3 regions of the Rhizobium beringeri genome follow, and region 3 is predicted to be linked to each of the others. Evidence: riboswitches for the same ligand, from Rfam matches in the RefSeq annotation. Region 3 holds a riboswitch; each other region holds the start of a gene.
The links. A riboswitch is a leader RNA that binds a small molecule or an ion and turns the genes downstream of it on or off. The one in region 3 is predicted to bind thiamine pyrophosphate.

Region 1 (12,211 bases), on a different contig from region 3:
GTTGATGACGGTCGGACAGTTAAACAGCCCCTTATGCGCAGGCAGCGGCGGCTTGGCACGCACGATGCCGCGCTTGCCCTCGAGACTGTTGAGCAGCGCCGTCTCCTCACCGCAGACATAGGCGCCGGCGCCGGTGCGCACCTCGATATCGAAGGCGCGGCCGGATCCGAGCACCGATGGTCCGAGAATGCCGGCCTGGCGCGCGATACCGACGGCCTCGGTCATCGTCGCGATCGCATGCGGATATTCCGAACGCGTATAGACGAAACCCTTGGTCGCCCCGGTCGCGAGCCCTGATATCGCCATGCCCTCGATCAACACGAAGGGATCGCCCTCCATGATCATCCGGTCGGCAAAAGTGCCGCTGTCGCCCTCATCGGCATTGCAGACGATATATTTACGTTCGCCGGCGGCATCGAGAACGGTCTTCCACTTGATGCCTGTGGGAAAGCCGGCGCCGCCGCGTCCGCGCAGGCCGGAATCGGTGACTTCCTTGACGACTTCGGCTGATGTCATCGAAATGGCGCGGCGAAGGCCGGCAAGGCCGCCATGCGCCTCGTAATCCGCAAGCGAAAGCGGATCGGTGACGCCGCAGCGGGCGAAGGTCAGGCGAGTTTGTTCCTTGAGGAACGGGAGGTCTTCAACCTCCCCGAGACAGAGCCGATGCTCGCCTCCATCAATCATCCCGGCATCGAACAGATCAGCCACATCCTTGGACTTCACCGGTCCATAGCCGATGCGCTTGCCGGCAACCTCGACCTCGACCAGCGGCTCCAGCCAGAACATTCCGCGCGAGCCGTTGCGCACGATCTCGGCATCGAAGCCGCGGGCGGCGATCTCCTGGGCAATCGCCTTTGCCACCTTTTCGGCCCCGAGCGCCAGCGCTGCGGCGTCGCGCGGAACATATATCCTGACCGTCATCGGCGCGCCTCCGCGACGAGTTCCGCCGCCGTCTGATCGTCGACCCGGCCATACACCTCGCCGTCGAGCATCACCGCCGGCGCGCAGGCGCAGAGCCCAAGACAGTAGACCGGCTCCAGCGTCACGCCGCCATCGAGCGTCGTCTGATGAAAATCGATGCCGAGCAGCGTCTTGACGCGTTCGGCCAGCGCATCGCCGCCCATCGACTGACAGGCTTCGGCGCGACAGAGCTTCAGCACGTGCCGGCCGGCGGGATGATCGCGATAATCGTGATAGAAGGTCACCACGCCATGCACCTCGGCACGGGAGAGGTTCAATTCCTCCGCGATGACGGGCATTGCTTCCTGCGGCACATAGCCGAATTCCTGCTGAACTTCGTGCAGAATGGGAAGCAGCGGCCCTTCGAGAAAGCGAAGATCGGCGACGATGGCTCGGGTGCGCGCTGCAATATCGCCTTCGGCGATATGAATGGTCATAAGGCAGCCCTCCCGCGGCTTGCTCGTTGCGGAACAGCGGGCCTCCCCCGGCCGAGTGCTATTCCGCAGCCACCATTTCAGGGAAGCAGCCGGCGATCAATAAAGCTATCTCGTTGCATGATAGGTTTTTTCTATCAAAGTTCTTCATCTTGCACGAGCACCCTCGCCTCGTGCAGCAAGGCCGATACAAGCGGCGTGAAGGGCTCGCGATAAGGCGCGACAAGGCCGACCAGATGATGCGCCTCCGGCTCGACGATCGGGATCATGCGGATTTCCACTGGAAATCCAAAGGATTTGGCCACGTTCCGCGGCATGATGCTCGCCCAGCGTCCAGTCCTGACATGCGAGAACAGCACGATCATCGAGTTGGATTCGAGCGTCGGATGCGCTGTGGCGCCCGCTTCCGTCAAGTGACGGTTGATGATCCGACGGTTCTGCATGTCGGCAGTCAATAGGCAAAGCCGAAGATCGCCGATCTCCCGCCAGGTCACGTTGTCGCGATCGGATAGCGGGCTGCCTGCAGCCGTGATCAGATTATAGCGCTCGGCATAGAGGGGAACGGTCGTGACGCGGCCGAGCGGCTCGTTTTCGAGATAGGTGATGCCGGCATCGATTTCGAGGTTTTCGAGCATGCTCAGCACCTGCAGCGAATTCCGCGAGACGATCGAAAAGGTCACGCCGGGATGCCGCTCCTGAAAAGGCGTGGTGATGCGCGAAAGCATGGCGAGCGCGGTCGGAATGGCGGCGAGGCGGATGTGGCCGGAAAGGCCGCGACGCGCGGCGCGCATCTCCTCGCGCATGGTGCGGGCATCGCCGACGATGCGCCGGGCCCATTCGAGCACGCGCTGCCCCTCAGGCGTCAGCCCCTGGAACCGCGAACCGCGCTGCACCAGCATGACGCCGAGCTGATCCTCGAGCTGCCGGATGGCAGCCGAAAGCGTCGGTTGCGAGATCCCGCACTCCTCCGCAGCGCGGCCAAAATGCTTTTCATTGGCAAGGGCGATGAAGAATTCCAGCTTGTCGATCATCCGGTCTCCCGATCCGGCATGACATCATCCGGGTCAGTTCATCTTTGACGCAGCAGCCGTGCTCCGCAAGGGCGATCGCTAACTGTTTTCTGCAGCCGGAAAAAGATCGAACAGCGATTCGAGGAAGGCAAGCACGCTGACATTACCGATGCTGTAATAGACCAGCCTGCCCTGACGGCGCGTATGGACCAGGCCTTCGAGCCTTAACCGCGCCAGCTGCTGCGAGACCATTGCCTGCTGGATGCCGAGGATGTTTTCGATTTCACCCACCGTCCGCTCCTCGTTCGCCAATATGCAAAGGATCAGAAGTCGGGTCTGGTGCGCTAGCGCTTTCAGCAGATCGCTCGCTTCGTGGGCTTTTCCAGCGAGTTTGTGCAATTCCTGGCCGGTCATCCCCGGCTCGGGTTTGGGCAACGGCATTCGGTATCTCGGAAGGGAGGCGATGAGGTAGATCAGCACAATAGCATATTCGCACAAGCGAATTGGTCAAAAGTGATGAAATGCCAAAAAAGGTCCAAACAAATCAGCAGATAAGCTGACCGCCGTTGATCTCGATCACCTGTCCGGTGATGTAGCCCGAGAGCGAGGAAGCCGCCAGGAACAGATAGGCGGGAGCGCAGTCCTCCGCCGTGCCGAGCCGCTGCAGGGGGATGGATTTTCTTGTCTGCTCCAGCTTTTCGCGGGAGGAATAGCGCTCATGGAATTCCGTCTCGATCGTTCCCGGCGACACGCAATTGACGCGGATTCCGTCCGGTGCAAGCTCACGGGCAAGCGCCTTGGAATAGGTCGCAACGAAAGCTTTCGAAGCCGAATAGATCGAGGAACCGGGGCTGCCGCCGGTCAGCGCCGAAATCGAAACCGTGTTGACGATGGCAGCGCCCGCGGCCGTCTTCAATGCCGGCAGCAGCGCACGTGTTAGTGCCACCACCGATGTCTGGTTGAGCCGCACGACCGCCTCATATTCTGCGTCGGTCAGCGTGGCAGCGGGAAAACGGCCAAGCATGGTGCCGGCATTGTTGACGAGTACATGGACCCTGTCGAAGAAGGCAAGAGCATCTTCAGCAAATTGCGCTGCCCCACCGACTGCGGAGAAATCGGCATGCAGCAGCAGCGCCCGTCTTTCGGATTCAGCCGTCAGCAGGAAATCCGGCAGGTCGCGTCCCGGCTTGCGCCCGGTATGGACGATCACCTTCGCGCCGCAGTCCAGAAACTGCCGGGCGACTTCAAGGCCGATGCCGCGGCCGGCGCCGGTAACGACCACATTGCGATTTTCGAATAGTCTGGGATGGAACACGAAGCCGTCCTCCTCGCGGACAATGCCGCCGGTTGCGTCATTCGCCCTTAACATATGAGTGCGCCGACCGAAAGAAAGGCGTGCACCGATCTTTCCGGGAGAGACTTGGTCTCTCCCCGGAGAGACTTGGCCTCGCCCCGGAGAGACTTGGTCTCTCCGGGGGGGACTAAGGTCTCGCCCTGGAAACTGCTCTTCCCGAGAAGTTCCAGCCTTTTAGTTTTCGGTCTCCAGAAGCCGCGCGCCTGGCCCCTCCTTGCCGAGCCGGTCGCAGGGATTGCGCAGCGGACAGCTTTCGATAGACAGGCAGCCGCAGCCGATGCAGCCGGTCAGACGGTTGCGCAGCAGGCTAAGCCGCCTGATTCGCGCGTCGAGATCATCCTTCCAGCGCGCCGACAGCGTCTGCCAGTCGGCGACGGTCGGCGTGCGCCCCTGCGGCAGGGACTCGAACGCTGCCTGGATTTCCGAAAGCGGAATGCCGACACGCTGCGCCACCTTGATGATGCCGAGCCGGCGAAGCACATCGCGCCCAAAGCGCCGCTGATTACCGCGGGAGCGGATGCTCGAGATCAGCCCCTTGGTCTCGTAAAAATGCAGCGCCGAGACGGCCAGGCCGCTGCGCTCCGCCACTTCACCAACCGTCAGGAGCTTGCCGAGCGGCGCTGCGGGAATTCTATCCATCACCTCTTGACCTCAATATTAGTTGAGGTTTTATAACCTTGGCTCCTGCAATCGTAAAGTCCAATCGCAACAAGGAGCGACGCATGAAAACACCCACCAGGCTGGCTGTCATCTACGGAAGCACGAGAGAGGGCCGCATCTGCGACCGGGTGGTCAAATGGCTGACGCAGGAGCTCGTCCGCTTCCCGCAGTTTGATATCGACATCATCGACCCGCTCGATTTCGCGCTGCCGGCCAACCGTGACATGACGCACCCCGAAGTCGACAGGCTCGCCAGACGGCTTGGCATGGCCGACGCCTTCATCATCGTCACGCCGGAATACAATCACAGCTTCACCGCCTCGTTGAAGTCGATCATCGATTTCTTCTTCGAGCCCTGGCAGGGCAAGCCGGTCGCCTTCGTTTCCTATGGCGGCATATCAGGCGGCCTGCGCGCCGTCGAACAGCTGCGGCTCGTCTTTGCCGAACTCCACGCCGTCACGATCCGCGATTCGGTCAGCTTTGCCGCACCTTGGAACCGCTTCGACACCGAGGGACGGCTCGATAATCCCGCCGACGCAATGCGTTTGCTCGATCGGATGATGACGAGGCTGGAATGGTGGACGCGGGCGCTCGTCGCTGCCCGCAGCGATCGTCCCTATGCCGACATCGCCGCCTGAAGCAGAAGCTCCGGTTCCGTTCCCGGCAGGTACGGAACCATTGGGAACACCCGGACAGGACCTCCGTCCGGGTGTTCCCCGTCACATCAGGCCCATCCCGACCGCGCGGACGGGTTCGCAATTTTGCTGTTGCGGGGAGAAAACCCCGGTGATAGTTTCCGCGCAAATAACAGGGGAGCTCCGTATCGCCGGGGCTGAGATGTGAGGTGCAAGCCTCTGGACCCTTCAAAGCTGATCTGGGTAATGCCAGCGGAGCGAGGTTCAGATGTTTTCAGGCGCACAAGTGTCACTTTATCCGATGTCCGGCAATTTCGTCGGCATCATTCTCGATGCCGTCAAGGCGCTCTATCCCTATCGCGACCGGCTGCGCATCGAGACCGATGACATCTCCACGCTGCTGGTCGGCCCGCCTGAAATTCTCTTCGCCGCCATGCACGATCTTTTCGTCGCCGCCGCCAAGACCGGCGAGCATTGCGTGCTGTCCGCTGCCGTTTCACGCGGCTGCCCCGGCGAGCCGGACGACGCCATCTGCGGCGTCAACCTTTCCCTCGGTCAGGCGGAGCCGCTTGCCGAGCGTATAACAGCCGCGCTTGCCGCCGTTGAAACCACCGCCGAGACCGGCCAGCCGACCGCCGCGCAATTCTCGCTCTACGTCATGGGAACCGATACCCATATGGACGAGATCTATGGCTGCATCGACTTCCTGAAGCGCTCCGGCACCTTCGACCGCGCCAAGAATTTCTGCACCAAGCTTTCTGGCGATGCCGGTACCGTCTTTGCTACCATTCGTGAGGCCTTCTATCGCTTCGGCGACCCCGAGGGACATGTGACCCTCGACATCACGGTGTCCGCCAATACAGCGCCGCGTGTCTTTTCAGACGCGCAAAGGACGCTGTAACACTTTAAATTGCTGCATAATTTTATCCTTAAATCGATTCCGATTTAAGGAATTATGCAGTGCCCGACGAAAGCCTGAAACGAACGCTGATGACACTGCCACAACCATCGGATTCGCGCCTTGCCGCGCTCCGCGCTGCGCTGTACCGAGCGATGCCCGCCTTGCTGGCCGGCTGCGTTTTTTTGGCGGCATGGGAACTCTATGTCGATCTTTCCGGTATCAAACCGTCCATCCTGCCGGCGCCTTCCCGCATCGTCATCCAGGGCTGGCTGAACCGCGAAGCCCTGATATCAAACACCTGGCCGACACTCGGCGCGACACTCGGAGGTTTCGCCCTGTCGCTGGCCTTCGCCTTCGCCGCCTCGATCCTCATGGATTTCATGCCCTTCATGCGCCGGGCATTGCTGCCGATCTTCATCGCCAGCCAGACCCTTCCGCTGGTGGCGATCGCGCCCCTCGTCGTCCTCTGGTTCGGCTTCGGCCTGTTGCCGAAGGTCCTGCTGGTGGCGCTTGTCACCTTCTTCCCGCTGCTCGTCGCCTTGTTGCAGGGCTATGAATCGACCGACCGCGACATCGCCGAATTGCTGAATTCAATGAAGGCGAGCCGCTGGCGCATTTTCCGCCTGGCACGGCTTCCCTCCTCGCTGCCCTATTTCTTCGCCGGCCTCAGAATCTCGATCACCTATGCCGTCGTCGGCGCGATCTTTGCCGAATATGCTGGCGCCGCCCGCGGCCTCGGCATCTATATCCTCAACGCCAAGAACAATTTCCGTCCCGATCTCGTGCTCGCCGCCGTCGTCGTCAGCGCCGTGCTGACACTCTGCCTCTTCGGAGCGACACAGATGATCCAGCGCCTCGTCATGCCCTGGCAACCATCCGGAGAGCAGCGCCGATGAGCGGTGAAATGGTTGAACTGCGCAACATCTCGAAGTCCTTCGACGGCATGAAGGTGCTGGGCGACATTTCGCTCACCGTCGCAGACGGCGAGTTCGTTTCGATCGTCGGCCCCTCCGGCTCCGGAAAATCGACGGTGCTGCGACTGCTGACCCAGGCGCTTCGACCCGATTCCGGCACCATGCTTTTTAACGGCGCGCCGCTGGAACAGGCGCCGCATTCCTTCGCCTTCATGCCGCAGCGCGACGCGCTGATGCCCTGGCGCCGGATCATCGACAATGCGGCACTCGGTCTCGAGGTGAAAGGCATGAGCCGCCGCGCGGCCCGCGCCGCCGTTGCGCCGCTGTTCGAGAGCTTCGGCCTCGCCGGCTTCGAACACCACTATCCCTCCGAACTGTCAGGCGGCATGCGCCAGCGCGCCGCGCTGCTGCGCACCGTCGTCCAGACCCAGGACATGCTGCTGCTCGACGAGCCTTTCGGCGCGCTCGACGCGCTGACGCGTACGCAGATCCAGGAATGGCTGCAGGGCATGTGGACCGAGCACCGCTGGACGGCGCTGCTGATCACCCATGATGTTCGCGAGGCTGTGTTCCTCTCCGACCGGATCTACGTGCTTTCGGCCCGTCCGGCGCGTATCATCCGCGAATTCCGCGTTCCGCTGCCCCGTCCGAGAAGCATTGCCGATCTCGGCTCGCCGGCGGCCCAGGCGATCGAAACCGAAATCCTGCAAACCCTTCTTCATCCGCAAGAGACCTGAGGAGGTCACCATGCTGCTTCTCACCCGTCGCCAGACGATCTTCGCCGCCATCGCGGCAAGCCTCGCCGGCCGCACCGCCTTCGCCCAATCGGCGCCCGCAAAGGTTCGCATCGCGCTCGACTGGACGCCCAACACCAACCATATCGGCATCTATGTCGCCAAGGCGAAGGGCTTCTATGCCGATGCCGGGCTCGATGTCGAAATTCTTCCCTTCACCGACACCAGCGCCGGAACGCTGGTGTCCAACGGCGTTGCCGATTTCGGCATCAGCAGCGAGATCGAGACCCTGACGCAGCGCGCTGGCGGCGGCGACGTGAAGATGGTCTACGGCGTCGTCCAGACGGAAACCGCACGCCTGATCTTCAAGGGTGGACGCGACGACATCAAGAGCCCGAAAGACCTCGACGGCAAGACCTATGGCGGCTTTGGCGGCACCTGGGAGAGCGCGCTGATCTCCGCGATAATCCGCAACGACGGCGGCAAAGGCGACGTCAAGACCGTCACCCTCGGAACCTCCGCTTACGAGGCGCTCGACAATGGCTCGATCGATTTCACGCTGGAGATCTACACCTGGGAAGGCATCGCCGCCGAACTGGAAAACCGGAAGATCAGCCGCTTCCACTATTCCGATTACGGCATTCCCGACGAGCAGACGACGGTCATCGTCTCCAGCGACGCCTATCTCTCCGCAAGTCGGGAACACGCCCGCGCCTTCATCCAGGCGACACGAAAGGGTTATGCCTACTCCGTCGACCATCCCGACGAAGCCTGCGAGCTGCTGATCTCTGGAAGCAACGGCGCACTGATGAATACGGAACTGGTAAAGGCTTCTCAGAAGGCATTGATCGAGGGGCACTTTCTGAAATCCGAGGCCGGTGTGATCGGTACGCTCGACCCGGCAAAGGCCGAGGCTCTCGGCGGCTTCCTGATGGAGAATGGCATTCTGGTCGATGCGAATGGCGCCGCACTCAAGGAGAAGCCGGACTTTTCCACCTATTATACCAACGAACTCCTCGACTGAGCCCACCCCCCGCCTTGCCCGTCGCGGCTTTCCGCTGCAAAATCCCAGATACGGATTCAGATCTTGGGCCGATCCGGCCTGAGATCTGAATCCGTATCTAAATCAAAGAAGTGGAGCATGATGCCGAAAACCGCTCACACTTTTCGGCATCATACTCTGGGCAAGGTGGGGAGGCAGGATGCGACAACAGGAGAGACTGGCCGGAGCGGACTTTCTGCGCGCGACGGCCTGTCTGCTGGTGCTCGCCCACCACCTCACGCTCCGGCTGGATATGCGCAGAATTCCCGATGAACTCGGACCGACCGCACACATCCTCCGCTTCGGTAATTTCGGTGTTGCCATCTTCTTCGTGCTCAGCGGCTTTCTTCTTGCCCATCCCTTCTGGCGCGCGCTCGACGCCGGCAGCGCCATGCCGAACCTCCGGCATTACACGATCCGCAGGGCGGCCCGCATCGCTCCGGGCTTCTGGTTCGCCGCCACCATCGGCTTCGCCCTCAGCCTGACGCTGCTTGCCCTGCCGCTGACGCCGGAGCTTACGCTTCGCTACGTCTCGGGACTGCTGTTCATGAGCCAGTGGCATTGGCGCACCTTGTTTCCTGTCGAAGCCGACGGGCCGCTCTGGTCCATTGCCTTCGAGGTCACCAGCTATGTGCTCCTGCCGATCTGCTTTTTCCTGCTGTTTCGTTTGTCCCTCTTGAGGCGGCGCCCGTTGCTTGCCCGCTTCGCCTGGCTTTGCGTCATCGGAGCCGTACTTCTCGCCCATGTGCTGATCCTGACCTTCTTTCCGCTCGACGACATCGGACGCGGCTGGCAATACGGCCTGCAGGGCGGGGCTAAGGAGTGGATGCCGAGATATAATCCGATCGGCTTCTTCGCCGTCTTCGCGCTCGGCGCACTCGCCGCCGGCGTCGAGGTCATGCTCCCCGCAAAGCGTTCCTCCTGGTTCGATGCCGCAGCAGCCCTGGCCATCGCCGTTGCCGGCTACCGCCTCGTCATATCGCCCGGCGGCTCCGACGCGGGTTACGGCTGGCTCGAAATCCCCTATGGTTTTCCGGTCTTTCCGCTGGCGGTCGCAACGGCGCTCGTTTCGCTCAGCCATTCGCAACGCCTGGGCAGGCTGCTCGACAACGCTCCTGTCCGCTACATCGCAAAGATCTCCTTCGGCATCTATATCTGGCAGGAGATCATCCTGATATTGATCCAGAGGCTCGACCCAGGCTCGTTTGGCTTTTCCTCGGAAAATGTCGTCACCGGCTGGCTGCAATCTTGCGGGCTGGCGGCGGCGCTCATCCTTCTGGTCGCGAGCCTCAGCTACTTCCTGCTGGAAAAACCGGCGATCGATTTCGGCAACCGGCTGACATCTCGCCAACCCAATCGGGCTACTCCTTTCAAAGTATAAATTCCCCATAAGTGCAACTACAGGCATTAAGGTTAACGCGAAATACTCCCATTTTTGGCGTCTTTAGGGTTATCAAATTCCTATTTATGCCGATGACAAACGATACGTGACCCTGTATCTGTCTCACTGTTGTTCAGTACCGCATCTAAACTTGTGGACCTTGCGTAATGAATGCTTTTACTTCGAAGACGAATTCACGCTTCGATCCGTCTCAGCGTCAGGACAAAACCAAGACCCTGGTTATAGCGAACTCCAACATTCGCCAGCCAGATAGCTTTTCCCCTGCCGAAGGAAGAATGGCGTTGCGGCTGACCATGAAGCGGTTGATCGACATCGTCGCCTCAGTCAGCGCCCTCCTCGTGCTGGCGCCGCTTTTTCTGGCAATCGCTCTTTTCATCAAACTCGACGATGGCGGTCCGGTGTTTTTCCGCCAGATCCGCTGGGGGCTGAACGGCCGGAAGATCATGGTCTTCAAGTTCCGGTCGATGCGCGCCGAAGCTTGTGATCCGAGCGGCGTTCAACAGACCGTCAAGGGCGACAGTCGGGTGACCCGCATCGGCGCGGTGCTCCGCAAGACCAATATCGACGAGCTGCCGCAGCTTTTCAACGTCCTCAGGGGCGAGATGTCGCTGGTCGGCCCGCGCTGCCACGCCATCAACATGCGGGCAGCCGGCAAGCTCTACGAAGAACTGGTGCCGGACTACCATCAACGCCACATCATGCGCCCTGGCATTACCGGTCTTGCGCAGACACGCGGTTGGCGGGGCCCGACGGCGCGATCGCTGGAAGCCCGCGCCCGCATCGCCTGCGATATCTATTATGTCAGGAATTTCAGCCTGCTGCTCGACCTGAAGATACTGCTCAGGACGGTCGTCATGGAGCTGCGCGGCGGCACGGGCTTCTGAGATGATCCGGCATCACTGCCGGAGGTAGGCGGTCCTGCAGCGTCACGCGTCTTTTTAAACGCGCAAAGGTCGCACTAGCACTTTGAATTGCTGCATAACCCGCGCGTCTTCATTTCAATTCGGCCGAGCGCGCGGTTTTTCCGCACACCGATTGATGAAGGCAGAAACAAAAAAGCGGCCATCGCGGCCGCTTTTCATGGATCTTACCGATTGTAATCAATCCTGTTGAACGACGCCGCGCAGATGCGTCAGTTCCATGATGAAGTGCTCAAGCTTCGACTTGTGCTCATGCAATTCGGCATGTTCGAGTTCCTGGCGGGCAGCCTCGATGCGGCGCGTCAGCTCATCCTTCTGGAGTTCCTCGACCGGAACCGCGGATTCGGCAAGCAATGTGCAGCCGGTCGGCAGGATATCGGCAAAACCGCCGAACACAACGTAGTCCTGCTTCTTGCCGGAGGCCGAACGCACGCTCACGACACCCGGCTTGATCGTCGTCATCGTCGGCGCATGGTTTGCCATGACCGTCATCTCGCCTTCAGTCGCAGGGATGACGACCTCGGTCACCATCTCCGACAGCAGCAGACGCTCCGGCGAAACGAGCTCAAAGTTGAAATTGTCAGCCATCAGTGACTTACCTTCTCGGCTATGGCTTTCGCATCTTGCAATTTAGTCCCGCAGAAAGGGCAGTGCATTATCGCTTGGTCGAGATAACCGAGGCCTTCCTCGCTTTGAACCAGACCCACCACCATCATCAGCACGCCGTTATCGGCGCGATAGACGGTCGGCGCGGCTGGTTCCGGAAGATCCGCCACGACCCCCTTCAGGGAGTCGCAGCAGAATATCTCGTCTAGCGCGTCACTCATTAAGCAGCTGCGAGCTTCTTGGCCTTTTCGACCGCTTCTTCCATCGAGCCGACCATGTAGAAGGCAGCTTCCGGCAGGTGATCGTATTCGCCGTTGACGAGGCCCTTGAAGCCCTTGATCGTATCTTCCAGAGCAACCAGCTTACCCGGCGAACCTGTGAAGACTTCGGCGACGAAGAACGGCTGCGACAGGAAACGCTCGATCTTGCGGGCGCGGGCAACAGCAATCTTGTCGTCTTCGGACAGTTCGTCCATGCCAAGGATGGCGATGATGTCCTGCAGGGCCTTGTAGCGCTGCAGCGTCGACTGGACCTTGCGGGCGACGTCGTAATGTTCTTCGCCGACGACCATCGGGTCGAGCATGCGCGACGTCGAGTCGAGCGGATCGACGGCGGGGTAGATGCCCTTTTCAGCGATCG
Region 2 (12,211 bases), on a different contig from region 3:
CCAGGGCGGCATGATCTCCGCCTGGGTGGGTATTCCGGACGCCACGCTCGCCAACCACCTGGCGCAGGAGGCTTTCGACGCCGTCGTGCTGGATATGCAGCACGGCATGTGGGACATGCCCTCGGCAGCGAACGCCGTCGCCCAGGTGCGCCTTGCCGGCAAGCCGGCGCTGGCGCGCATACCGGTCGGTGATTTCGCTTCCGCCTCGCGCCTGCTCGATGCCGGGGCCTCCGGCATCATCGCGCCGATGATCAATTCGGCCGAAGACGCGCAAGCTTTCGTCAAGACCACGAAATACCCGCCTCTTGGTGACCGCAGCTGGGGACCGTCGCTGGCACTTAACCATACCGGCCTGTCCGCCGATGATTATCTGAAAAACGCCAACGCGCTCACCGTCGCCATCGCGATGGTCGAGACCCGGGCAGCACTCGAGGCGATCGACGGCATTCTCGGCGTTGCCGGCATCGATGGCATCTTCATCGGTCCCTCCGATCTTTCGATCGCACTGTCGAACGGCGACCAGGTGGCGCCGAACGCCGCCGAGATCGACAGCGCCATGCAGCATGCGGTTTCGCGCTGCCGCGCCCACGGCAAATTCGCCTGCGCCTTCGCCGGCGACGGCGAGCGGGCCGGCGAGCTCCTGAAATTCGGCTTCGATCTGGTCATTGCCGGTGCCGAGACAGCGCAACTGCGCTCCGGCGCCCGCCGCGCCATCAATGCCGCCCGCAGGATCGCTTCGGCTTGAACGTCATTTCACCGGTTTGACGGCCAGCCAGATGACGTGGCGGGCGCCGCCGCGTTTGCCGTTGGCGCGCGTGTTGACCACATCGACGGCAAAACCGCTGCCCTTGAGACGCCGGGTGAAATCCGGGTCCGGGCCGGACGACCAGACGGCGAGCACGCCGCCGGGACGCAGCGCGTCGCCGGCGGCGCGAAGGCCGGCGAAATCATAAAGCCGGTCGTTGGATTTGCGGGTCAGGCCATCAGGGCCGTTGTCGACATCGAGCAGGATCGCGTCATAGGCGCCTTTACCGGAACGGATCGCCTCGCCGACGTCGCCCTGATGGATGCCGACGCGCGGATCGTCGAGACAGCCCTGGAAGACCTCGGCCATCGGCCCGCGTGCCCAAGCGATCACGGCCGGCACCAGTTCGGCGACGGTGACGCCGGCATCTTCGGGAAGGACGGCGAGAGCGGCGCGCAGGGTAAAGCCCATGCCGAGCCCGCCGATCAAGATCCTTGGCTTCGAGTGCGACTTGATCCGATCCCAGGAAAGGGTCGCCAGCGCTTCCTCCGAGCCGCTGAGACGGCTGTTCATCAGCTCGTTGGCGCCAAGCATGATCGAAAATTCGCTGCCGCGCTGCTTCAGCCGCAATTCACCGGTTTCGCCGGGAATGGTCGCGGAATCGAGCTGGATCCAGGGCAGCATGACGGTTTCGCCTCATATGAAAGAGACCGTCCCCTAGCATAGGGCGTCAGATGAGGCCAGCAAGCCGGCCTTAGATCATCCGCATGAAATGATCCTGCTCGAATTCGACGATGTCGTCCTGCGGCACGGCCGAACGGCGGCGGATATCCTCCACCTCGTCGGGCCTCAGCCGGGCCTTCGGGTCGTCGAAGCGGACATCCGGATCGGGTACGGCCGAGAGCAGCAGACGGGTATAGGGATGCAGCGGATTGTCGATCACCTTGGCGACGCTGCCCCATTCGACGATCTGGCCGGCATACATCACGGCGATATCCTCGGCGACATAGCGGGCGGTGGCAATATCATGGGTGATGTAGAGCAGGCCGAGATTCATCTCCTGCTTCATCTCGTTCAACAGGTTCAGCACGCCGAGGCGCACCGAGACATCGAGCATCGAGGTCGGTTCGTCGGCGACGATCACCTCCGGCTTGACGGCCAAGGCGCGAGCGATGTTGACGCGTTGGCGCTGGCCACCGGAGAGTTCATGCGGATATTTCGGCGCGACGAGATCGGGATCGAGCCTGACGCGCTGCAGCAGTTCGCGGACCGCGACGTCGATCTCTGCCCCCCTGATCTCCGGGCGATGGAGCTTCAGCGGCCGCCTGAGATGATGGGCGATGGTGTGGGCGGGGTTCAGCGAGGCGAAGGGGTCCTGGAAGATCATTTGCACCGAGCGGCGGTAGCGGGCGATCTCGGCGGATTTGGCGGCCTCGACAGGCCGGCCCTTGTAGAGAATCCGGCCCGATGTCGGTAGATATTCGCGCATCGCCATGCGGGCGCAGGTGGTCTTGCCGCTGCCGGATTCACCGACCAGCGCCAGCGCGCGGCCGGCATGCAGCGAAAACGAGATGGCGCGCGCCGCATGCACGGCCGCGGAACCATGACCGAAGGTCTTCGTCACCTGGTCGAGCGCGAGAATGGCGTCTGTCATAACAGCACTCCTCCATGCAGCGAGGGGAAGGAGGCCCAGAGCTTTTTCGTGTAGTCATGCTTGGGCGTCCTGTAGATCGCCTCGGCCGTGTTCTGCTCCACCAACTGGCCGGCGAGCATGATGCCGATGCGGTCGCAGAATTGCACCATCAGCCCGAGATCATGGGTGATGAACAGCACGGAAAAGCCGAAGCTGCGGCGCAGTTCGTTGATGCGCTGTAGGATTTCGCGCTGGACGACAACATCGAGCGCCGTCGTCGGCTCGTCCATGACGACGAGCTTCGGATCGAGCGCCATGCAGATGGCGATGACGATGCGCTGGCGCATGCCGCCGGAAAACTGGTGCGGATAGTCGCGCATGCGATCCGGCGGGATGTCGACGAGCGTCAGCATCTCGGCGGTGCGGTCGCGGGCTTCCGCGCGGCTCATGCCTTTGTGGGTCCGCAGCATGTCGTAGAATTGCGTTTCGACGCGCAGCACCGGGTTCAGCGAGTTCATGGCGCTCTGGAAGACCATGGCGACCTCGCGCCAGCGGAAGGCGCTGAGCGCCTGCCGGTCGAGGCCGAGCACGTCGCGGCCGTCGAGCAGGATGCGGCTCTCCTTGCGGATCAGCGCCGGCGGTTTGTGCAGGCGGCTGATGGCAAACGCGATGGTGCTCTTGCCGCAGCCGGATTCGCCGGCAAGGCCGAAGACCTCGCCCGGCGCGACGTCGAAGCTGACATCGTTGACGGCGCGAAAATCCTTCTCCTCGCCGATATAGTCGATGGTGAGGTTCCTCACCGAAAGCAGCGGCTGCGTCACAGGCGGCCCTCCCCGGAGCGGACGAGCAGGGACCAGCGCTTCAGGTGATTGCCGGTGCGCAGCCGTGGGTTGGCGATTTCGTCAACGGCGAAGTTCAGCAATGACATGCCGATGCCGAGGAAGGCGAGCGCGAAGCAGGGGGTGAGAATATCCCACCAGGCGCCGACCGAAAGGGCCGAGGCCTTCTGCGCATTGTAGAGCATGGTGCCCCAGGAGATCGCTCTCGGATCGCCGAGGCCGAGGAATTCGAGCGTCGCCTCGGTGATGATCGCGAAGATGACGCTGCCGATGAAATTGATGCCGACGATTGAAATCACGTTGGGAAAGATCTCGAATGTCATGATGCGCCATTGCGGCTCACCCATCATCTCGGCGGATTTGACGAAATCCTTCTGCTTGACGGAGAGCGTTTCGGCGCGGGTGACGCGTGCGCCCCAGGCCCAGGAGGTGGCGCCGAGGATGAGGGCGATGACGAGGGGGCTAGCCTGGCCGATGAAGGCGGCGAGCACCAGCAGCAGCGGCAGGTTCGGAACGACCAGTACCATATTGGTGAAGAAGCTGATGATCTCGTCGGTCTTGCCGCCGCGATAGCCGGAGATGATGCCGAGCGCGGTACCGACCAGCGTGATCAGCAGGCCGGCGCCGAAGCCGACGGCAAGCGAGGTGCGGGCACCGTAGATCAGCCGGGCAAAGACATCCTGGCCGATGCGCGTGGTACCGAGAATATGGTCGAGTGACGGCGCTTGATGCGGCCGCCCGGTGCGGGCGGCGGGATCGTACTGCGTCAGCAGCGGCGCTGCGATCGCGACGAGGACGATGAGGGCGATGATGACGAGGCCGATCAGCGCCTTGCGGTTTTGAAGCAGGGTCTTCATCTCACGCTCCCTTCAGCCGCGGGTCGAGCATGATATAGCTGACGTCGACGATAAAATTGGCGATCAGCATGGTCGCGGTCATGATGAGGAGCTGGCCCTGGATGACGGGGTAATCGCGGGCGAGGATCGCCTGGTAGAGAATGTTGCCGAGGCCGGGATAGTTATAGACGACCTCGGTCACCAGCGAGCCGCCGAGGATGGTGCCGATGGCGATGGCAAGGCTGGAGACGGTCGGCAGCAGGGCGTTGCGCGCCGCGTACCAGAGCATCACATGCCGGTCCGAAAGGCCCTTGGCGCGGGCCATGACGATATAGTCCTCGCCGAGCAGGTTGATCATGTTGTTGCGCATGGTGACGGTGAAGCCGCCGATCAGCACGGTGCAGAGCGTCACCATCGGCAGGATGCCATGATAGGCGAGGCTGCCGATATATTGCAGGCTGAAGGCCGGATCGAGCGATGGGTCGGCGGCATAACCGTTCGGAAACCAGCCGAGCGTGAAGCCGAAGATGAAGAGCACGATCAGCGAGGTAACGACGGCCGGTACCGAGGTCGCGAAGATCGCTCCGACGGAGACGATGACATCGAACTTGCTGCCGCGGCGCCAGGCGGCGACGATGCCGAGGAAGGTGCCGAGCGCGAAGCTCACGATCGTCGCGGTGCCCATCAGGCCGACCGTCCAGACGAGGGCATGGCCGAGCACCGAGGTGACCGGCAGCGGAAAATATTTGATCGAGCGGCCGAGATCGCCGGTGAAGATGCTGCCGAGATAGGTGAGGTATTGTTGCCAGAGCGGACCGTCGACGAAGCCGAAGGTGAGCTTCAGCGCCTGCAGGCTTTCCGGCGGCAATTCGGTGCCGGCGCTCGAGAACATGATCTGCACCGGATCGCCCGGCATCAGACGCGGCAGGAAGAAATTGATCGTCGCTGCCGCGATGAAGGCTGCCATATAGAAGACGAGGCGGCGAAGCAGGAAAGCCATGGGGACTCCGTCGTGACGGAAGCGGCGCTTTACGCCGCTCCCGAGGATTGCGTTGCTTACTTGACCGGCTCGAGGGCCAGGAGGTTCAGCAGGCGTGCCGGATTGGTCCGCGAGATCGACGGATTGACGAAGGGGTTTTCCTTGGTCGACCAGCCGGTGAAGCGCTTGGTGTTGTACTGATACCAGTTCGGATTGTTGAACACCGGAATCACAGGCATGTTTTCGGCGACGATGCGCTGCGCCTTGTTCATCGCGTCCTTTTGCTTGGCAAGGTCGGCAGTCTGCGTGAACTCGGTGACGAGTTTCTCGACCTCCGGGTTGAACCAGCGCTGCGCAGTGAAGCGGGTCTTGCCCTTGTCCGAAGCACTGAAGGCGCGCTTGTAGGGGTAATAGGGCGAAGCCGATGCCGGCAGGCTGTTGATCGCCGCATCGAAGGTGCCGTTGATGAGGTTACCGGTCCAGACGGCTTCCTCAGGCGTTTCGATCTTGGCGTCGACGCCGACCGCTTGCATGCCCTCGACGGCGAGGTTGACGGTGTCGATCCAGTCGGTCCAGGCGCTCGGGACGATGATCGAGAAGGAGATCTTGGTGCCGTCGGGATTGTCGCGGAAACCGTCACCGTCCTTGTCCTTGTAGCCCGCCTCGTCGAGCAGGGCCTTGGCGGCATCGGCATCATAGGTCGCGAATTTGCCGAAGTCGGCCTTGACGGACGGGTCCGCCCAGCTCTTGTAGAGCTCGCCCATCAGGCCGGGGTCTTCATTCAGCGTCGGATAGCCGTAGCCGGCGACGTCGATCATCGTCTTGCGGTCGAGCGCCATCGAGACGGCACGGCGGAATTTCAGGTCGTTGAAGGCCTTCTTGTTGTCCTCGTTCGCCGTTTCCAAGTTGAACAGGAAGGCGACCATGCTGCTTGGCGAATACCAGTAGTGGAAATGCGCCGGATCCTTGGAAACATAGACATTGTCGATATCGGGAATGAAGGAGACGCCCCAGTCGAGCGTGCCGTCGGCCGTTGCCGTCAGCATCTGGTTGTTGTCGGCAAGCTGCGGGAAGCGCATGCAATCGACCTTCAGGTGCTCGTTGTCCCAGTAGTTCGGGTTGCGGCACTGGTCGTAGGTCTGGCCGGTGAAGCGCGGCACTTCCGTCAGCGGGCCGCTGCCAACAGGGGTCTCGCTGGCGAAGGTGACGGGATCAGCGACATCCTTCCAGATATGTTCGGGAACGATCGGCAATTGCGAGATCTGCTCGGCGGCGAGCGAGCTCGGATTGGCGAGCGTGAAGCGGACCGTCTGGCCGTCGACGGTCTGGACATCGGTGATGAAGGTCCAGATGCTGACGAAGTCGAGCGCCGGGAACTTCTTCAGGTAATCATAGGTGAACTTGACGTCGGCTGCGGTCAGCGGCTTGCCGTCCGACCATTTCAGGTTCGGGCGCAGCTTGAAATCGATGCTCTTCAGGTCGTCGGAGAGCTTGAAGCTTTCAGCCAGGCGATAGACCGGCTTGTTGCTGTCGAAGCGGTTGAAAATAACCAGCGGCTCATAGATGAAGTCGAGCGTGGACTGGCGCGACGAGGTCTGGTTGAACGGGTTGAAGTTGCGAACCCAGGTCGTCGCCGGTTCGATATTCACGGTGAGGATCGTCTGCGCCATGGCAGATCCCGAAAGCAGTGTCAGCGCGGCGGCGGCAAGAAGATATTTTTTCATGTCTTATTCCCCTTTTCTTATGCGGTGAGAGATGACGTGCCGGTCAGGAGACCAGCACGCTTGCAAACATGTGTTCGACTTCTGCGTGGGCGGCGCGGAAATCGACCTTGAGATTGCCGAGTCGGGATTTGCCGGCGGCGATCCGCTGCAGGGCGGCTTCCGTCAGCGGACGGGCGGCCTTGGCGGCGGCTTCGCTTTCCGGAATGTCGCCGTGGCTGTGGAGCGCGATGTCGAAGCCTGCGTCGAGCACTTGTTTGACGCGTTCCGGCAGGGTGCCGGAGAGCGACTCCATGAAGATGCAGTCGGAAATCAGCACGCCCTCATAGCCCATCTCCTTGCGGATCACGTCATGCATGATCGGCGAGACGGACGCCGGCAGTTCCGCGTCATAGGCCGAATAGACGACATGGGCGACCATCGCCCAGGGCGTATCCTTCAGCGCCACGAAGGGTTTGAAATCGGTCGCGGTGAGCGTCTCGCGGCTGGCGTCGACCACCGGACGCTCTTTGTGGGAGTCGAGCGTCGCGCGGCCATGGCCGGGAATGTGCTTGATAACAGGCATGTTGCCGGTCTCGAGCAGACCGTCGACCACCTCGCGGCCGAGGGCAGCGATGAAATCGGGATCAGGGCCGAAGGAGCGGGCGCCGATGACCGTGCTCGTCGTCTCGAAGACGAGGTCGAGAACGGGCGAGCAGCCGCTGGAAAGGCCGAGTTCCGTCATCATCGCGCCCATGGCCTGGGAGGAAAGGCGCAGTGCTTTTTTACCGAGATCGAAATCGCGGCGCGCAAGTTCGGCGAACTGGCCGAAGCTGCGAAAGAGCGGCCAGGGGCCGGCATCGAGATGCTGAACGCGACCGCCTTCCTGGTCGGTGAAGACAGGCGCGTCATCGCGGCCGACAGCTTCGCGGAAGCGGTCGATCAGCCGCCTCGTCTGCTCCGGCTCGCGCTGATTGCGCCGGCCGACGAACAGGCCGAGCGGATTGGTTTCGCGAAAGAGGGCGAATTCATCCTCCGAAATAGTGGGATTCGGAAGGCCGACGAAAAGGGCGAGCGGGGTCGAGGACAATTCTGTAGCTCCGGGATCAGATGGTCATTTCGGCGTGCTTCTCAACATGCCTTCGTAGATGCCCTTGTCGGGGGCGGGGATGACGGTTGCGCCTGCGGTCTTGGCGTAGAAATCGACCGGGCCGGCATCGCCGATGAAGGCATAGGCGTGGCCGAGCGTCTTCATGGCCTGAAGGCAGGCGGAAAACAGGGCGAGCCCGATGCCTTTGCCGCGCGTTTGCGGGTCGACGCCGGTCGGGCCGAAGAAGCCGCGCGCCGTCGTGTCATAGCAGGCAAAGCCCAGGAGCTTACCGCCGTCGACTGATATCAGGCAGGCGATTGGCTGGCGGGAAAAGGCGACCGTGACTTCGCTTGCCCAGTTCTCACTAAACTGTTCGCGAACCCAGTTGGCGATGAGATGCAGTTCCGGGGGGAGGGCCGGACGGATGGAGACGCCAACACGGTAGGCCTTCTGTTTCAGGTCGGCGAGCTTAGCGGAGTATAAGCTCACAAGCAGGTCTGGCACCTGTCATTCCTCCAGTTATTCCGTTATTGCGGAATGTATCCCCTTTTAGTGTCATAGACTTGGCCATCTGGCCGGGCTTGTCAACAGGGTTTTTCAAAGGGGCAAAGGGACGACCTGCCGCAGTCGCCGCGGTTTCAACGCAAAGTAGGTGCCGAACGCAAAAACGGCCCGGCAAGGCCGGGCCGTTTTCGATTGGTGGCATGTTCGCTGAGCGAGCGCCTATTCTCCGTCTTTCCACAGCGCATAAAAATGCTGCACCGGGCCGTGGCCGGAGCCGACAGTGAGGTGTCCGGCAGCGGCGACCGCGCCGGCGAGGTAATCCTTTGCAATGGCGACGGCCTCCCGCGCCGAGGCGCCCTTGGCGAGCTCGGCCGCCAGGGCGCTGGAGAGCGTACAGCCGGTGCCATGGGTGTTCTTGGTCGGGACGCGCCTGGCTTCGAACCAGTGCAGGCCGGCGGCGGTGGCAAGCACGTCAGGGCTCTCGTCGCTGTCGAGATGGCCGCCCTTGACCAGCACTGCGGCCGGGCCAAGCGCCAGCAGGCGTTCGGCCTGCGCCGCCATCTCCGCCCGGTTTGTCGCCACCGGCTGGTGCAGCAGCGCGGCGGCTTCGGGCAGGTTCGGGGTCAGCAGCGTGGCAAGCGGCAGCAGCCGCCGGGTCAGCACGTCGACCGCTTCAGGCGCGAGCAGGGCGGCTCCACCCTTGGCGATCATGACAGGGTCGATGACGATCGGAATGTCGCGGTGGTCAGTCAGCGCACCGGCAACGGCATCGGCGATGCCGGCATTGGCGATCATGCCGATCTTGACGGCATCGACGCGGACATCGGCAAAGACGGCATTGATCTGATCGGCGACGAATTGCGGCGGTACCAGATGCACGCCGCTGACGCCTTGCGTGTTCTGCGCTGTCAGCGCGGTCAGCACCGCCATGCCGTAGACGCCGCGAGCGGAGAAGGCCTTGAGATCGGCCTGGATGCCGGCGCCGCCGGAGGGATCGGAGCCGGCGATCGAGAGAACGTTGCGGATCATGCGCGGACCTTTCGAATTTCTGCGGCGATGCGGCGCGTGGCCGCTTCGGGGTCCGGCGTACCGCAGATGGCGGAAACGACGGCAAGCCCTTTGGCGCCCGCGGCGAACACTTGGGCGACATGATCCGCCTTGAGCCCGCCGATCGCGACCGACGGCACCGGCGAGGCCTTCCCCAGCCTTGCAAGACCGTCAAAGCCGATCGGCTGCTTGTGGTCGGCCTTGGTCGGTGTCGCAAACACTGGCCCGACGCCGGTGTAATCGATGAGATCAGCATCGACGGCACCGGCGAGCGCCTCGCTCTCGACCGACAGGCCAAGGATCATGTCAGGGCCGATCAGGGTGCGCGCTCTGGATGCATCCATATCATCCTGGCCGATATGCAGGCCGTCGGCGCCGATGGCGATTGCCGCCTCGACGTCATCGTTGACGATGAGAAGGGCGCCGGTCCCATCTAGCGCCTGTTTCAAGGCGCGGCCGGTCTCGATCATCCCGATGGTGCCGGCATGTTTGTCGCGCAGTTGCACCATCGTCGCGCCGCCGGCAACGGCAAGGCGCGCAGTTTCGACCATGCCGATCCCCACGCAGAGATCGGGGTCGAGGACGAGGTAGAGAGAAAGGTCGAAAGCCTTCATGCCGCCGATATCCTCGCCCTGGCATCGAGCGTTTCGGCGTCGAGCGCGGCCAGCGCATCGAGGAAGCGCCAGGAGAAGGAGCCGGGGCCGGCCGCCCCAAGCGCTGCCTCCTCGCCGGCGATGGCGAAGGTTGAAAGCGCAGCAACCGTCGCGCCGAAGATATCCTCAGGCGCCGTCGCGGCAAAGGCGCCGACGAGGCAGGTGAGCGAACAGCCGAGCGCGGTGACTTGCGGCATCAAGGCCGATCCGCCTTCGATGCGCACGGCCCGCTCGCCGTCGGTGACGAAATCCACGGCGCCGGTCACGGCGACGACCGCCCGCTGACGCTCAGCCAGCCATCGCGCCGAACCTTCCGCCTGCTTGACCGGATCGCGGCTGTCGACGCCTTGGCCGCGGCTCTCTCCGCCGGCAAGCGCGATGATCTCGGAAGCGTTGCCGCGGATGACGGTCGGACGCAGCGCCAGGAGGTCGGCGACGGCGTTGCGGCGGAAAGCCGTGGCATAGTGAGCGACAGGATCGAGCACCCACGGCTTGCCGGCTGATGTCGCAGCCTTTGCCGCCGCCTGCATACCGTCGATCCATTGCGTCGACAGCGTGCCGATATTGATGGTCAGCGCACTGGCGATCCCGGCGAATTCGCCGGCTTCTTCCGCAGCATGCACCATGGCGGGCGAGGCGCCCGCGGCAAGCAGAACATTTGCGGCAATGTTCATGGCGACGTAATTGGTGATGCACTGAACGAGCGGCGGCTTCTCGCGCATCGCCTTCAGCATCGCTCCGGGTGTAGTCTTGGTCTGCATATGGCCCCTTTCAGGCGGGGGCGGGCACGGGGCGGTTCGTGCGGGCTAAGCCGCGACCCCGAGCGACTCCCTCCGCCGGCATTATCCGGTTCAGGTTCGAAGGGTGCTTCTCAGCCCGTCTGTCGACGAACGCCCCTGTCTCTCATCGCGCTCTTTTTCGCAGAGAACGGGCCTGATGTCACCTCGAAAATGACAATCATGCGACCGACGCGCCGCGCGATGGCTATGGATGATTTATGGGTCTGGATCGCCCTTCATGAAGGATGAGAGATCGCCGCCGATTCGGGTTTGACCAGGTTTTCCCGAATGTCGTCCGCCGGTTCTGTTCCGGGCTACCCTCGTCGTTGCCGTTTTGCCATGCGGCTGTCCTCTCGTTTTTCGAGAAGAATAACAGTAGCAACCGTGGGTGCAATGAATTTCTAAAATACATCTCTGTATTTGTGAGGAGCATCGGGAAAAACGCAGATGCCGGAGAGGCTCTTTTCTTCGCAGGAATGAGGCTCATCTTTTCAAGACTTTGCAGCAGTGGGGATAGTGCGGAATTATTCATCCTATCCGTTCATCTGTCGAATTTTCAATGAAGACGGGCAGGTGGACAGCTTCGCGTAAGTTGCGCGTCGTCTCATGGTCCTCGCCAATCGGTTTTATTCGAGCGTTGAAATCTCTTGGCGAATTCGATGAGGGCGAGTCTCGGCCGAGCGCAAGACTTGATCTCTCAGAACGTGAAGTAAATATCTAACGGAAACTTTACCGTGCTGACACGCTTAGGTTGACTAAATGACGGATTGTAGCGATACGGCTTTACACACGAATAAAATCTTCCTGAAGTTGTATTTTAGATGAGAAAATTTTTGAAAATCGGCATGAAGCGGGCCCTTCCGACTATCGCCCCCGTTTTGATATTCATCGCTTGCGCCAACCCGGCTTTTTCGCAATCACCTGTTCCAGCCGATCAAGGACCGGAACAGGTGCAGGCGCCCGCTCAACCGGCGCCGGCCATGAAATCCCAGAAATTCGACGACTGGTATTATCGCTGCACCGGTTCGGCAGGCACTGAGGCTTGCGAAGTCGCCCAGGTCGCGCAAGTCGCCAAAGACGGCAAACCCGTCAATATCCTGACGCTGGCGATCGCAGCTTCGCCGGCCGGTTCCCAGGGCAAGGGCGAAAAGGGCAAGGGCGACAAGGGCAAGCCACGGCTGCTGCTGACCGCCCTTTTGCCGCTCAACGTCTACCTGCCCTCCGGCCTGTCGATCAAGGCCGATGGTAAGCCGGTCGCCAAACTCGACTATCGCAATTGCAACCAGTCCGGATGCTGGGCGCAGCTGGCGCTGGATACGAAGACGGCGACGGCGCTGAAGAAGGGCTCAACCGCCGAAGGGCTGGTGCGGCTGATGAACGGCCAGGACGTCAATATCCGTTTCTCG
Region 3 (6,982 bases):
ATGCTGGCCGATCGTCGCCTGACATTTCTGAATGGCCAGCGCATGGGTTGCCTCGAACAGGCCACGAAGAGACTGCTCGTCTCTTATGGCGAATTCCGGGTCGAGCTCGAACCTGTTCATGCACCCCCTCGAAGCGGTAGTGTTGACTGGGCGGCGGCCTCGCCCGAGCAATTCGCCTAGGCGGCGACCGTAAAAAGATGTACGTACCTCATTCTCGTACAGCAAATCACAGCGACGATCAAGATCGTCGAAGGATTAACCCCCGACACCCACTCGCGGGACACGACCTGAGGGCAAACGAAGTCGCAGATATGACAGCTGTGCGACGTAAGCGCCGGGTCCTTAACCGAGGCGCGACCATTGATCAACCTGCAGCGCCGTCTACATAGTGCTGGCGAGCAGAACCGAATCCTCACTACAAGATCAGGAGAACAAATGGCCCGGCTTATCGACACCGTAGCCGTCGTGACTGGTGGCGGCAGAGGAATTGGACGGGAGATCGCCCTCCAACAGGCACGGGAGGGCGCCAGGGTCGCTGTGCTTGCGCGAACAGCCACCGAGATCGAGGAAACAGTTTCGCTGATTCAAGGAGAGGGCGGTCAAGCGATAGCTTTGCCGACCGACGTTACCGACCAAGGCGCCGTGGAAAGCGCCTTTAGGCGGATCGCGACTGAATTAGGCCCAGTTGATACATTGGTCAATAATCACGGCTCTTTCCAGGCTTTCGGACCAGTATGGGAATGTGATCCTCTTGTCTGGTGGCGGGATGTAGAGATCAATTTTCGAGGAACCTTCCACACCTGCCGCGCGGTATCTCCGACGATGTTGGCGCGGGGCAAGGGTCGGATCGTCAACCTTGTGGGTGGTGGAACAGGCAACAGCTTCCCACACGGCTCCGGTTACGCATCGAGTAAAGCAGCCATCATGCGTCTGACCGAGTGTCTCAACGATACGACGATCGCTCACAGCGTGCGTGCCTTCGCAGTCGATCCGGGGCTTGTGCGAAGTGCGATGACCGAAATGCAGCTGTCATCGGAGGCGGGGAAAACTTATCTTCCTGGCATCCAGCAGCTCTTCGACGATGGCGTCGACATCGACCCTTCACGCGCTGCCCTTCTGATCAGAGATATCGCTGCTGGTCGTTTCGATGTTCTTGCTGGTCGGCTCTTGCGCGGCGTCGATGATCGCGACGCGCTCGAAGAGGAAATGTACGACGTGGTCGCGGCGGATGGCAGGGCGTTGCGCTTCAGCGCTATCGAGCAACAAAAGCTCTGACGTTGCCGCCCGATGGAGCGGGTTGGCTCGATCAAACTGGGAAACTCTGCGCCCATGCGGAGGGACGGAGGCCGATTGCCCCAAATGCCCCTGCCGGCGACTGCGGGCTGGGTCGTAGATGCATGCGTCTTCGGCTCTTTCGGCGATCTTTGCTTAGAGACCAGCTTGAGTCAGCCCTGAAGCGCCGTGCCCTTCAGGGCTGCCGAACCGACGCGTAGCGGCGATTACCTGTGTTTAAGGGAGAAGAACCATGCGCCTGCTGGTCATAGAAGAACGGACGTGGGGTCGCTGTGATGATCGAAGAGGTCGCGATCGCTGAGGGATTTGAAACGCCGGGATCGCGACGATCATGTCTGAGGCCTTGAAGCTTGCATCGGAGGCCGATGTCGCGATCATCGACGTTCGGCTGGGCGACGGTCTCACCGGCCCCTCCATCGCCCGCTCTTCGTTCGCCTTCGGACTGGGCGTCGTCTATCTCCCCGCGAATGCCAATCTGGTCGAGGAGCCTGACGGGCAGTCTGTGATCACCAAGCCTGGCCGTTGACGATGGCGGTGAGCCTATAAACGGATCGAGGGACGCATTGATGATGGTGTCACCTCGGCGCTGACATCGATGAATTATTGCGAGTGAGTCGGACTTCGGTCCGATGGTAGTCAGCAAGCTCTCTGCTAATTTCCGTTCCGCTGACACTGCAAAACTCAGCACGAAAAGGGTGTCTGCCCCTGATCCGGAGCACCCTTTTCAAACTCATTTTCGGGAATACCCTTTGACCCTCGGCACCGATGGTGCGCGGGCGGCCAACCTCACAATTGTTCGTAGGTATAGGCAATTTGTCGGTGCACCTTGCGTGCGATGGGGTTGCCCATGAAAAAGCCCCCGCCACGTGGCGGGGCTGAGTTCGCATGCAGGAAAAGTCAGGAGTGGTCGGGTGATAGCGGATGGGCACCGAGCCGTTGGCGATTTCTTCGCGTTCCTGGAGGTTCTGGCGGGGAATCGCGCCGGCGCTGAGCATGCCTCCAGCGGTCGGTTCCGGATGGTGCCCTAAGGGCTTGACGGAACGCCATTTCTCACAATAGCTTAAACCTATTCACCAGGGGGGTCCCGCCAAGGGGCTGAGATATTGCTGGTCGGATCGGCTTTGGCCGCCCGAGGCGCAGTGACCCGTTGAACCTGATCCAGTTCATACTGGCGTAGGGACGGTGCGGGCGCTGCGGCAGCGAGGGCGGGTATCCGTCCTTCGGAATCCACGGCGTTTTTTCATCATTCCAACACTGGAACTGGGTCTCCAAACGTCAAACCTTGGAGCCTCGAACCATGAATATTGCAACCACCAAACTCACTCCGGTCGTCACCACAGGTCCGCTTCCCGCCTCCGCGAAAGTCCTCAAAGCAGGCACCATTCATCCGGATATCCGTGTGCCGATGCGTCAGATCGCATTGCATCCGACCTCTGGCGAACCGCCGGTCACTGTCTACGATTCTTCCGGTCCCTACACCGCAGAAGGCACCGACATCCACATCGATGCAGGCCTGCCACGCCTGCGCGAAAGCTGGGTTCTTGCCCGCGGCGATGTCGAATCCTACGACGGCCGCATCGTCAGGCCGGAGGATAACGGCTTTATTTCCGCTGACCGGTTGACGCCGGAATTCTCCGTTCGCAACCAGCCTTTCAAGGCGAAGGCGGGGAGGGCCGTTACCCAGCTCGCCTATGCGCGGGCCGGCATCGTCACGCCGGAGATGGAATTCATCGCCATTCGCGAAAACCTCGGCCGACAGGCGGCTAAGGATGCTCTCATCCGCGACGGCGAAAGTTTTGGCGCCCATATCCCGGATTTCGTGACACCGGATTTCGTCCGTCGGGAAGTCGCGGAAGGCCGAGCGATCATTCCCGCCAATATAAACCATCCAGAATCCGAACCGATGATCATCGGCCGGAACTTCCTGGTAAAGATCAATGCCAATATCGGCAATTCCGCCGTCACCTCGTCGATGGAGGAGGAAGTCGAAAAGATGGTCTGGGCCATCCGCTGGGGCGCCGATACGGTCATGGACCTGTCGACAGGCCGAAACATCCACAACATCCGCGAATGGATCGTCCGCAATTCGCCGGTGCCGATCGGTACCGTACCGCTCTACCAGGCACTCGAAAAGGTAAACGGCATTGCCGAGGACCTCACCTGGGAGGTCTATCGCGATACGCTGATCGAACAGGCCGAGCAGGGCGTCGACTATTTCACCATCCATGCCGGCGTGCGGCTCGCCTATATCCCGCTGACCGTCAATCGCGTCACCGGCATCGTTTCCCGCGGCGGCTCGATCATGGCCAAGTGGTGTCTGCACCACCACAGGGAGAGTTTTCTCTACGAGCATTTCGAGGAGATCTGCGACATCTGCCGCGCTTACGACGTTTCCTTCTCGCTCGGTGATGGCCTGCGCCCGGGATCGATCGCTGATGCCAATGATGCGGCGCAGTTTGCGGAACTGGAAACGCTCGGCGAGTTAACGAAAATCGCCTGGGCGAAGGATTGCCAGGTGATGATCGAAGGTCCCGGCCATGTGCCGATGCACAAGATCAAGGAAAACATGGACAAGCAGCTTGCGGTCTGCGGCGAGGCGCCCTTTTATACGCTCGGACCGTTAACCACCGATATCGCGCCGGGCTACGACCACATCACGTCCGGCATCGGGGCTGCGATGATCGGCTGGTTCGGTACCGCCATGCTCTGCTACGTGACGCCCAAGGAACATCTCGGCCTGCCGGACCGCAACGACGTCAAGGTGGGCGTCATCACCTATAAGATCGCGGCGCATGCCGCCGATCTCGCCAAGGGCCATCCGGCGGCGCAGGTGCGCGACGATGCGCTCTCGCGCGCCCGTTTCGAATTCCGATGGGAGGACCAGTTCAACCTCTCGCTCGATCCGGAAACCGCCCGTTCCTTCCACGACGAAACGCTGCCGAAGGAGGCGCATAAGGTGGCGCATTTCTGCTCCATGTGCGGCCCGAAATTCTGCTCGATGCGGATTTCGCACGATATCCGCGCCGAAGCGCAGAGGGAGGGGTTGCAAGCCATGGCCGCCAAATATCGCGATGGCGGCGATCTTTACATGCCGGTCGAAAACCTTCCGAGTAACGCATAGTGTCTACCTTTCTCGTCAGAGGGGCCGGCGTTGCCGGCCTGGCGGCGGCCCATGAACTCGTCAAGCGGGGCTTTTCGGTTGAGGTGATCGAGAAGGCCGGCGCGGCGGGCCTTGGCGCCTCGCATTTTGCTGGAGGAATGCTGGCACCCTATTGCGAGCGGGAGGCGGCCGAAGAGGTTGTCCTGACATTGGGGCTGGGCGCGGCCGGATGGTGGGAGGAGGCCGTGCCCGGCGAGGTTCGTCGCCGCGGTACTCTGGTATTGGCGCAGCCACGCGACCTTCCGGATCTCGCTCGGTTTGCCGCGCGCACGACCGGTCATGTTTTGATCGATCGCAAGGGCGTAACCGACCTGGAACCTGCCCTTGCCGGCCGCTTCGAAAAGGCTCTTTTCTTCGAGCAGGAAGCGCATCTCGATCCACGGCGCGCACTGGCCGGGCTAGCCGACAGACTCCGCGAGCGCGGCGTGGTCTTCCATTTCGGCGGATACGAGCCGCAAGACCGGCGATTTTCCGGCGTGCTCGACTGCACCGGGCCAGCGGCGATACCGCGATTTTCCGGCATGCGCGGCGTGCGAGGCGAAATGCTCTATCTGGAAACTGCGGATGTGACGCTTTCCAGGCCGATCAGGATGCTGCATCCACGCCATCCGATCTATATCGTGCCCCGCGACGATCACCGTTTCATGGTCGGGGCGACGATGATCGAGGCCGAAGATGACGGACCGATTACCGCGCGTTCGCTCATGGAATTCCTGAACACGGCCTACACGCTGCATCCGGCGTTTGGCGAGGCACGCGTTATCGAGACCGGGACTGGCATACGTCCGGCGTTTGCCAACAACATTCCGCAAGTAATCGAAACGGAGGAGGGGCTCGCCATCGCCGGCATGCATCGGCATGGCTTCCTGTTGGCACCCGCCATGGCTGTGCGGGCCGCCGATATTCTCCTCGGGCGACATTCACGTCTGAAAGGCTAACCCCGTGAAACTGATCATCAATGGCGAAACCCAGGTCTGCGAGGCCGTAACCCTGGCCGAACTTCTTCATGTTCTGGAATACGAGGGCGACTGGTTGGCAACCGCCGTCAACGGAGATCTCGTGCATCGCGAGGACCGAGCCGGCCACCTGCTCGACGACGGTGATCGTATCGAAATCCTGTCCCCGATGCAGGGAGGTTGATCCATGCTTTCTCTTTATGATGCTGAGTTGTCTTCGCGGCTTCTGCTCGGTACCGCGCGTTATCCGTCACCGGCCGTCCTTGCCGAGGCGGTGAGCCGGTCCGGTGCGGAGATCGTCACGGTCTCGCTTCGCCGCGAAACGGCCGGCGGAAAGATGGGTGGAGCCTTCTTCGAACTCATCCGCCAGCTCGCGGTGCACGTCCTGCCCAACACCGCGGGATGTCACAGTGCGTCGGAGGCGATCCTGACCGCCAAGATGGCACGCGAAGTATTTGGTACCGACTGGATCAAGCTCGAGGTGATTGGTCATCACGACAGTCTCCAGCCGGATGTGTTCGAACTGGTCGAAGCCGCACGCATTCTTTGCGCGGAAGGGTTCTGCGTATTTCCCTATACGACGGACGATCTGGTGGTCGGTGAAAAGCTGGTCTCCGTCGGATGCCAGGTCTTGATGCCCTGGTGCGCGCCGATCGGTTCTGCCGCCGGTCCGCGCAACCCGTCCGCGCTCACCGCCATGCGGAGCGCCTTCCCGGACATCCCGCTGATCGTGGATGCGGGGATCGGGAGACCGTCGCATGCGACAACGGTGATGGAATTCGGTTACGACGCGGTGCTGCTCAATACGGCGGTCGCCGTCGCAGGCGATCCGCCCGCCATGGCCGAGGCGTTTGGCAAGGCGATCGAGGCGGGACGGCTCGCTTATCTTTCCGGCATGCTGGAGCCGCGCGACATGGCGGTACCGTCCACCCCGGTTGTCGGAAAGGGCGTTTTCGCATGAGGCTCGATCCCTTCTATCTCATCGTCGACAGTGCCGAATGGATCGAACGTCTCGTGCCGCTGGGCGTCAAACTGGTGCAACTGCGCGTGAAGGATCGCCCGGACGAGATCCTGCGCCAGGAAATCCGTCGTACTAAGGCCGTTTGCGCAGCGGCGAATTGCCAGCTGGTTGTCAACGACTACTGGAAACTGGCGATCGACGAGGGATGCGATTTCATCCATCTGGGCCAGGAGGATCTTGTGGAAGCCGACCTTGATGCCATTCGCAGAGCCGGCCTGAAACTAGGCCTCTCGACACATGACGAGGCTGAGCTCGAAACGGCTTTGGCTGCAAAACCTGACTATGTGGCGCTCGGCCCGATCTATCCCACTATTCTCAAGCAGATGAAATGGGCGCCGCAAGGTCTGGAACGGATCACAGACTGGAAGAGGCGTGTCGCGCCGTTGCCGCTGGTGGTGATCGGAGGGTTGAATGTCGACAGGCTACAGGGCGTATTCGACGCGAGCGCCGACACCGTGGCCGTTGTCACCGACATCACCTTGAACGCCGATCCCGAAGCGCGGACGCGCGAATGGATCGATCGCACAGCACCGTGGCGTTATTGAGGGTACC

Region 1: it holds a riboswitch for thiamine pyrophosphate, as region 3 does, so the genes downstream of both, ELH03_RS19930 (YkoF family thiamine/hydroxymethylpyrimidine-binding protein) here and thiC (phosphomethylpyrimidine synthase ThiC) in region 3, are expected to answer to the same signal.
Region 2: it holds a riboswitch for thiamine pyrophosphate, as region 3 does, so the genes downstream of both, thiM (hydroxyethylthiazole kinase) here and thiC (phosphomethylpyrimidine synthase ThiC) in region 3, are expected to answer to the same signal.

Annotation. Positions count from the first base shown of each region.
Region 1 covers NZ_SILG01000001.1:3,990,834-4,003,044, forward strand. The annotation lists gene ELH03_RS19895 (formate dehydrogenase beta subunit) at 1-921, opposite strand, end outside; gene ELH03_RS19900 (formate dehydrogenase subunit gamma) at 918-1,397, opposite strand; gene ELH03_RS19905 (LysR family transcriptional regulator) at 1,532-2,425, opposite strand; gene ELH03_RS19910 (ArsR/SmtB family transcription factor) at 2,504-2,845, opposite strand; gene ELH03_RS19915 (SDR family NAD(P)-dependent oxidoreductase) at 2,949-3,719, opposite strand; gene soxR (redox-sensitive transcriptional activator SoxR) at 3,933-4,397, opposite strand; gene ELH03_RS19925 (NADPH-dependent FMN reductase) at 4,481-5,056, shown strand; TPP riboswitch at 5,218-5,331, shown strand; gene ELH03_RS19930 (YkoF family thiamine/hydroxymethylpyrimidine-binding protein) at 5,322-5,954, shown strand; gene ELH03_RS19935 (ABC transporter permease) at 6,044-6,850, shown strand; gene ELH03_RS19940 (ABC transporter ATP-binding protein) at 6,847-7,605, shown strand; gene ELH03_RS19945 (ABC transporter substrate-binding protein) at 7,616-8,626, shown strand; gene ELH03_RS19950 (acyltransferase family protein) at 8,805-10,025, shown strand; gene ELH03_RS19955 (sugar transferase) at 10,193-10,930, shown strand; gene ELH03_RS19960 (F0F1 ATP synthase subunit epsilon) at 11,147-11,554, opposite strand; gene ELH03_RS19965 (hypothetical protein) at 11,554-11,793, opposite strand; gene atpD (F0F1 ATP synthase subunit beta) at 11,793-12,211, opposite strand, start outside.
Region 2 covers NZ_SILG01000003.1:378,552-390,762, reverse strand. The annotation lists gene ELH03_RS29330 (HpcH/HpaI aldolase family protein) at 1-745, shown strand, start outside; gene ELH03_RS29325 (spermidine synthase) at 749-1,429, opposite strand; gene ELH03_RS29320 (ABC transporter ATP-binding protein) at 1,500-2,399, opposite strand; gene ELH03_RS29315 (ABC transporter ATP-binding protein) at 2,396-3,199, opposite strand; gene ELH03_RS29310 (ABC transporter permease) at 3,196-4,074, opposite strand; gene ELH03_RS29305 (ABC transporter permease) at 4,076-5,053, opposite strand; gene ELH03_RS29300 (ABC transporter substrate-binding protein) at 5,110-6,756, opposite strand; gene ELH03_RS29295 (glycoside hydrolase family 3 N-terminal domain-containing protein) at 6,800-7,822, opposite strand; gene ELH03_RS29290 (GNAT family N-acetyltransferase) at 7,847-8,326, opposite strand; gene thiD (bifunctional hydroxymethylpyrimidine kinase/phosphomethylpyrimidine kinase) at 8,546-9,355, opposite strand; gene thiE (thiamine phosphate synthase) at 9,352-9,987, opposite strand; gene thiM (hydroxyethylthiazole kinase) at 9,984-10,787, opposite strand; TPP riboswitch at 10,838-10,934, opposite strand; gene ELH03_RS29270 (invasion associated locus B family protein) at 11,627-12,211, shown strand, end outside.
Region 3 covers NZ_SILG01000006.1:268,057-275,038, forward strand. The annotation lists gene ELH03_RS35620 (pyridoxamine 5'-phosphate oxidase family protein) at 1-120, opposite strand, end outside; gene ELH03_RS35625 (SDR family NAD(P)-dependent oxidoreductase) at 436-1,275, shown strand; gene ELH03_RS35630 (hypothetical protein) at 1,625-1,819, shown strand; TPP riboswitch at 2,359-2,491, shown strand; gene thiC (phosphomethylpyrimidine synthase ThiC) at 2,591-4,414, shown strand; gene thiO (glycine oxidase ThiO) at 4,414-5,391, shown strand; gene thiS (sulfur carrier protein ThiS) at 5,396-5,593, shown strand; gene ELH03_RS35655 (thiazole synthase) at 5,597-6,370, shown strand; gene ELH03_RS35660 (thiamine phosphate synthase) at 6,367-6,975, shown strand.